Linked DNA regions of Syntrophobacter fumaroxidans MPOB. The protein of the gene in region 1 binds, or shares a complex with, the protein of each later gene. Links are inferred from orthologs where the notes say so. Each region holds a gene or a part of one and is shown on either strand. Other genes may lie near its edges.

Evidence for each region. Proteins that work in one complex are often made in the same cells at the same time.
Region 2: the proteins of trxA (region 1) and SFUM_RS18600 are in contact, whole or in part, in an NMR structure (PDB 2IPA), measured with the Bacillus subtilis proteins. The link is inferred for Syntrophobacter fumaroxidans MPOB from one-to-one orthologs.

The regions. Positions count from the first base shown.
Region 1 is NC_008554.1:2,087,534-2,090,612, reverse strand. The notes cover bases 171-3,079. They hold trxA (thioredoxin), read right to left. Parts: upstream 1,837-3,079; coding sequence 1,504-1,836; downstream 171-1,503. Other genes in these bases: radA (DNA repair protein RadA), read left to right, coding at 2,062-3,079; trxB (thioredoxin-disulfide reductase), read right to left, coding at 473-1,408; SFUM_RS21660 (outer membrane protein assembly factor BamD), read right to left, coding at 171-444. Outside these bases: more of SFUM_RS21660, read right to left, coding at 1-170. UniProt on the Bacillus subtilis protein: Participates in various redox reactions through the reversible oxidation of its active center dithiol to a disulfide and catalyzes dithiol-disulfide exchange reactions.
Region 2 is NC_008554.1:4,408,792-4,412,453, forward strand. What follows is about bases 736-3,662. They hold SFUM_RS18600 (arsenate reductase ArsC), read left to right. Parts: upstream 736-1,939; coding sequence 1,940-2,386; downstream 2,387-3,662. Other genes in these bases: SFUM_RS18585 (thioredoxin family protein), read left to right, coding at 736-808; SFUM_RS18590 (putative zinc-binding protein), read left to right, coding at 939-1,280; SFUM_RS18595 ((Fe-S)-binding protein), read left to right, coding at 1,327-1,848; arsB (ACR3 family arsenite efflux transporter), read left to right, coding at 2,407-3,480; SFUM_RS18610 (DUF4405 domain-containing protein), read left to right, coding at 3,628-3,662. Outside these bases: SFUM_RS18580 (permease), read left to right, coding at 1-458; more of SFUM_RS18585, read left to right, coding at 575-735. UniProt on the Bacillus subtilis protein: Catalyzes the reduction of arsenate [As(V)] to arsenite [As(III)]. In vitro, can dephosphorylate para-nitrophenyl phosphate (pNPP).

The DNA of each region.
Region 1 (3,079 bases):
GTCCGTCGTCGTGAACGTCAGGAAGTGGCTCATTCCGATCTGGTAGAGGACATAAGGCACGACTTCATTCCTGGGGTGCAAGCGGGCAAACTCCTCGTAGGCTATCGCCGCCTCGCTGTACTTCTTATCGTGGAAAAGGGCATCCCCGATTTTGAGCTCCGCCAGGATCGCGTACTTGCTGTAAGGATAATGCTCTTTCAGCTTTCGAAAAGCCTTGAGGGCATCGTCGTAATCCTTTTTCTGCATTTTCTGCATGCCTTCCACTGCAAGCTGCTCGGCGGTCTTGTCCACCGTGCTCGAGCTCTTCTTCCCGCCGAGGAGATCCCCGAAGTAAAACTCCCCGAGGAATGTGCCGCAGCCACCGGTGACCAGCACAAGCGACAGGAGTGGAACGAATGCAGCAAATCGGTAGACCTTCCGTATCTTCTCCAGGCCGATCCGCATGAAATGTCCTCAATGATTGTGGTGGAATCTAAAGATGACTTTCGATGTGGCGCCCGGCGTTGAACGCCGCGGTGGCCCCATCCCCCACCGCCGTCACGATCTGACGGAGCTCCTTCACTCGCACATCGCCGGCTGCAAAAACACCCGGCACCGATGTCTTCATCTCCTGATCGGTACGAATGAACCCGAACACGTCACGGTCCACTTCCGTGGGCACAAAACCGGAATTCGGCTGAATTCCGACAAAAATGAAGACCCCGTTCACGGGGAGTTCGTCGATTTTGGTGCCCTTGGCTTCCCGGATCGTCAAGCGGTCCACGCCCTGTTCGCCGCTTCCCTTGATCTCCGTGACGACGCTGCTAAGAATAAAGGAAATCCTGTCATTTTGTAAAGCACGTTCCTGTATGATGCGCGTTGCCCGCAGTTGGTCCCTGCGATGGATCACGTGCACGCGACTGGCAAACTTGGTCAGGTAGATGGCTTCTTCGATGGCCGTATCTCCGCCGCCCACCACCGCCACTTCCTGATTCCGGTAAAAAGGCGCGTCGCATACCGCGCAGTAGGACACTCCGCGCCCCGTGTACTCACTCTCGCCGCGGACCCCCAGTTTGTTCGGGGATGCTCCCGAGGCGATGACGACGGTTTTCGCAAGCAACTCCGCGTCGGCAAGCCTGACGACCTTTATGGGCTCGTCAACCAGGAGATCCGTCACCTCGGCATTGCGGGTGACCAGACCGAATTTGAGCGCCTGGGCGCTGATGAGCTCCGACAAGCCGAAGGCTCCGATGCCCTCCGGAAACCCCGGATAATTGTCCACTTTCTCGTAAGTGAGCAGCTGCCCCCCGAAGCCCATCCGTTCAAGCAAAATGACCTTCAGCCGTGCTCTTGCGGCATACAGGCCCGCCGTAAGTCCGGCAGGCCCGCCGCCAATGATCGCTATGTCGTAGATGTCATTCATTTTCATGCTTGAAAGAACGGTTTTCTGACAGGGGAGAAAACACTGCAGGGAACCTGAATGAAACCGCGCCTATCGGTCCGGGCCCATCGGCATCATCCGGCTTAGCCGACGGCCTTGTCGATGGCGGCAGTGATCTGGGACTTTGCCACGGCCCCCGTGATCTGCTCGCTGACATTCCCGCCCTTGAAAATGATCAAGGTCGGGATGGCTCGAATGCCATACCTGCTGGGCGTTTTCGGATTGTCATCAACGTTGCACTTGGCCACCTTCAGCCTGGCCTCGTAATCTCCGGACAATTCTTCGATAACAGGAGCAATGGCCCGGCACGGACCGCACCACGGAGCCCAGAAATCCACCAGCACCGGCACATCGGATTGCAGGACTTCCTGGTCGAAGCTGCCGTCCGTGACCTCGATGATATTTTTACCCGCCATCAGAAACACTCCTCTCCTTCTAAGGGAACTTACCAGCTCACGGTAAGGAAAAGCTTGGTCCATCAATGGACACAGAATATAAAACACTATTTTCAACTTTGTCAATTGAACATTCCGGGGCGAATCGGGATGCGGTTCCCAGTTTGCCCGCCCCTCGGCCGTGGAATGGTGTATAGTGTAGTGAATACGAACACAAAGGATACTCATCGTTCAGCAGGGAGGCATATGGGGGGTCTCAAGACGATCTATCGATGTCAGCAGTGCGGCTACGTGAGCCCGAAATGGCTGGGCCGTTGTCCCGAGTGCCGGAGTTGGCAGAGTCTGGTGGAGGAGGTCACGCATAAGGCTTCAGGGCGGTTGGAGCCCCATGGGCAAGCGGCTCGTCCCCTGCCCCTGGCGGAAATTCCGATGGAGTCGGAAGCACGGTTCACCACAGGCATCGGTGAGTGGGACCGAGTGCTGGGAGGAGGGCTGGTCAGCGGGTCCCTCATTCTGCTGGCAGGCGACCCCGGCATCGGGAAATCCACGCTCCTGCTCCAGGCGCTTGCCCTCATGTCGCAAAAGAAAAAGGTCCTCTACGTCTCCGGTGAAGAGAGCCCGCAACAACTGAAACTGCGGGCCGCACGGCTGAGAATCGAATCCGGAGGACTGCTCATCTTTTCCGAAACCTCCCTGGAGGCCGTCCTTGACGTCATCGACCACTCGCATCCGCAGATCCTGGCGGTGGATTCCATTCAGACCATGCACACCATGGGGCTCGAGGTCGCTCCGGGTTCCATAAGCCAGGTCCGGGAATGTGCGTTGCGGCTGATGCGCGCCGCAAAAGACGGCAACATCAGTATCTTCCTGGTCGGCCACGTCACCAAGGAAGGCTCCATCGCCGGTCCCCGAGCCCTCGAACACCTTGTGGACACCGTTCTCTACCTTGAAGGGGATCGCACGCATACGTTCCGGCTGTTGCGAGCGGTCAAGAACCGATATGGATCAACCAACGAGGTCGGTGTGTTCGAAATGAAGGAGGCGGGATTGGAGGAAGTGCCGAATCCTTCTCAATTCCTTCTTGCGGAACGGCCCACGGGTGTATCCGGATCGGTGGTGGTGTGTTCGATGGAGGGCACCCGCCCCTTGCTGGTGGAGCTGCAGGCGCTGGTCGGCGCCACCGGATGGACCCAGCCCCGGCGGACCAGCATGGGAATCGATACCAACCGGGTTTCCCTCCTGCTGGCGGTGCTCGAAAAGAAGC
Region 2 (3,662 bases), 2.3 Mb from region 1 along the record:
TGACGATCCTCATCACCACGACCCGCGGCGATGCGGAAGAGTGGTTTCTGTCCACCTGGGGGTTCACCAAACAGATCACGCCCCTGCTTTTGGGCGGCGTGCTTGCTGCGGGGCTGTTTCTGGGACAGCCGCACACGGAAGGAATCATTCCTTCCCAGTGGATCAAGCAGATGGTGGGGGGCAATTCCTTCGGCGCCAATTTGTTTTCCGCCGTCGTCGGGGCGTTCATGTATTTTGCAACCCTGACGGAAATCCCCATATTGCAGGGCCTTATCGGTTCGGGTATGGGCAACGGCCCCGCCCTGGCGTTGCTGCTCGCCGGCCCGGCGCTCTCCTTGCCAAGCATGCTGGTCATTCGGAGCGTGATGGGAACGAAAAAAACGATCGTTTATGTGAGCCTGGTCATCATCATGTCAACGACATGCGGGATGGTCTTCGGGTATTATTTTCCTGGTTGAGACCCGCGGGAAACATGATGCATGGCTGAGTGTTTTGATGTTTCGGCTTGACGCTGCATAAGGGGCGCTGCCGTGCGCAAGGCGCGGGCGGTACCCGATTCGAAAGGGAGAATTTCATGGAAATCAAAGTGTTGGGTCCGGGTTGTCCCAAGTGTCGGCAGACGGAAAAGAATGTCAGGGAAGCGGTTTCCGAGAGCGGCGTGGACGCCGAAATCGAGAAAGTGACCGACATCCTGAAGATCGGTGAATACGGAGTGTTCGGCACGCCTGCCGTGGTGATCGATGGTGAGGTGAAATCGGTCGGCAAGATTCCCACCAAGGAAGAGATCAAGCGCTGGATCGGCAAGTGAGCCGTTGGTCGTCGGCGCGGTTCGCAGGGAGGACCGGTAAGGGCCCGGAGGGCCGCAGGATGGCGTAGCTTCGGACAAGGAAGGGAGCAACCGGATGACTGAGAACTGTTGTGTCCCCGGTGGGACTGTCATGATTCTGTCATGTTCGGGCGGTTCCAACGTTGGGCAGCTTTCGAATCAGGCAGCCGTGGAGCTGACTCGGGAAGGAGTGGGCAAGATGTTTTGCCTGGCCGGGATCGGCGGGCAGCTCAGCGGGTTTGTCCAGTCGGCCCGAGACGTTCCTGAAATGGTGACGATCGACGGCTGTTCAGTGGGATGTGCCAAGGCGATTCTCGAAAAAGCCCGGGTGCCTTTGAAAAGCTATCTGGTGCTGACGGACCTTGGGATCGAGAAGAACAAGAATTTTGAGCTGAGCTCCCACGATATCCGGCGAGTCAAAGAGGCGGTGAAAGCGCTCCTTTTCGAAAAGTGAGCCGCTGGGAGCCGCAAACGGTTTTCCTTTTGAAGGAGGCAGCCCCATGTTGCTCAAAGGTTACCGTAAGGAGGTGGTTCGCCCGGAATGCAGGCCCGAAGCCCAATCAGTGCATTGCGTCGCCCACCTGGATGAGGACATCGGCGAGGTGATCCCTTATCTCAACGCGGTACTGGGCGGGTTTCAATTCACGAAGGATCCTCTTTGCGTATCGTTCAAGGTTCATGGGAAACTGATCGCGGTCCATCCTCGGAAAATCGCCGTGAACGCTCTGAGGGACGAGGAAGAGGGAGACCGAATCCTTGAATGGCTGAAGAGGGAAATCAATGACGCCTGGGAAAGACGCGCGGAGATAGAGCCTCGTTTCGAAGGCGCTCCCAAGCCGAAGGTCATCGAAATCCTCAGGTTCCTGCCGAAAACGAACTGCAGGCAATGCGGGCAGCCGACCTGCATGGTGTTTGCGACTCAGGTGGCCGACGGCGGCAGAGGCCCCGAGAACTGTCCTCCACTGACCCGGGAGCAGAGGGAGACGCTTGCGAGTTACCTGGAGCGGTTTCAGTTGGAATGAAAGGAGGCGGTCTCCGGGTCGGGGCTCGCAGGAAATCGGCGGAAGCGGGGCGCAAAGGAATCAACGTCGTTAAGCGGGAGGACGGCACATCATGTCCACGGAACCGAAAATAAGAATCCTCTATCTTTGCACGGGCAATTCCTGTCGTAGCCAGATGGCCGAAGCCTGGACCAACCATTTGAAAGGGCATTTGATCGAAGCGCGGTCCGCCGGCGTGACGCCTCACGGTCTCGACCCCGGCGCCGTCAAGGCCATGGCCGAAGCCGGACTCGACATATCCGGCCAGTCGTCCAAGGACGTGGACACCCTGGAACATCTGGAATTCGATTACGTGATCACGCTCTGCGACAATGCCCAGCGGGCCTGTCCCGTCTTTCCGGCGAAGACGAGGGTTTTGCACCTTCCGTTCGATGATCCTCCCAGGCTCGCGGCGAGTGCTCGAACCGAAGAAGAGGCGATGATGCATTACCGCCGGGTGCGCGATGAAATCAAGGCATTCGTTGAGAAACTCCCTGAAGTGCTGACGCGGGATGAGTGAATCGAAACCGGAGGAGGATCATGGAAGAACCGGCCACAAGAAGACTCTCGTTCCTCGACCGTTTCCTCACGCTCTGGATCGTGCTGGCCATGGCTTTCGGGGTGGGAGCGGGGTATTTCTACCCGGGCATCAAGGAGGTGATCAACCTGTTCCAGGTCGGAACCACCAACATCCCCATCGCCGTGGGGCTTATCCTGATGATGTACCCTCCCCTTGCGCGGGTCAAATACGAGGAGTTGCATCGTGTTTTCGGGAACCGACGGGTGCTTGGCCTGTCCCTGGTTCTCAACTGGGTGATCGGACCGATCCTGATGTTCGTCCTGGCCGTGGTTTTTCTTTCGGGTTACCCGGAATACGCCGTCGGTTTGATACTGGTCGGGCTTGCCCGGTGCATCGCCATGGTCATCGTCTGGAACGAGCTGGCCGAAGGCAATCGGGAGTATTGCGCGGGACTGGTGGCCTTCAACGCCATCTTTCAGATGGCCCTGTACGCGGTCTATGCGTATTTTTTCATCACGGTCCTGCCCCGATGGCTTGGGCTCGGTTTTGCCATGAAGGTCAACGTATCCATACTCGATGTGGTGAAAACCGTCATGATCTACCTCGGGATCCCCTTTTTCAGCGGACTCCTCACGCGCTTTATCCTCATCCCGATGAAGGGCGCAGAATGGTACGAGAAGAAATTCATCCCCCGGATCAGCCCCATCACGCTCGTCGCGCTGCTGTTCACCATCGTCGTGATGTTCTCGCTGAAAGGGGAATATATCGTTACATTGCCGCTTGACGTGCTGCGCATCGCCGTTCCCCTGGCCATCTATTTTCTGCTCATGTTCTTTGCGACTTTCTTTCTGGCAAAGAAGCTCCGGGCGGACTATCCCACGTCCGCAACGCTTTCCTTCACGTCGGCGTCAAACGATTTCGAGCTGGCCATTGCGGTGGCCATCGCCGTTTTCGGAATCCAGTCCGGGCAGGCTTTCGCGACGGTGATCGGGCCCCTGCTGGAGGTGCCCATCCTCATCAGCCTGGTCAACGTGGCCCTGAGATTTCGCCGGAAGCATTTCATAACGGACGGCGGCCGGCCCGGCGCGGCCTGAAATGACGCCCATGAAGCGCTGAGTTCCATGACTTCAGCGACCCGACCACGGCGTTGAATGCCCGGTGGGCCGACCGAATCGGTTCGGGAACCTTTTCTTCTAAGCGCTTGTTGCCCGAAGACCGATTTTCATAAAAGGAGGCGCACCATGAAGAAAAACGATTGGAAATATCTCCTCGATAC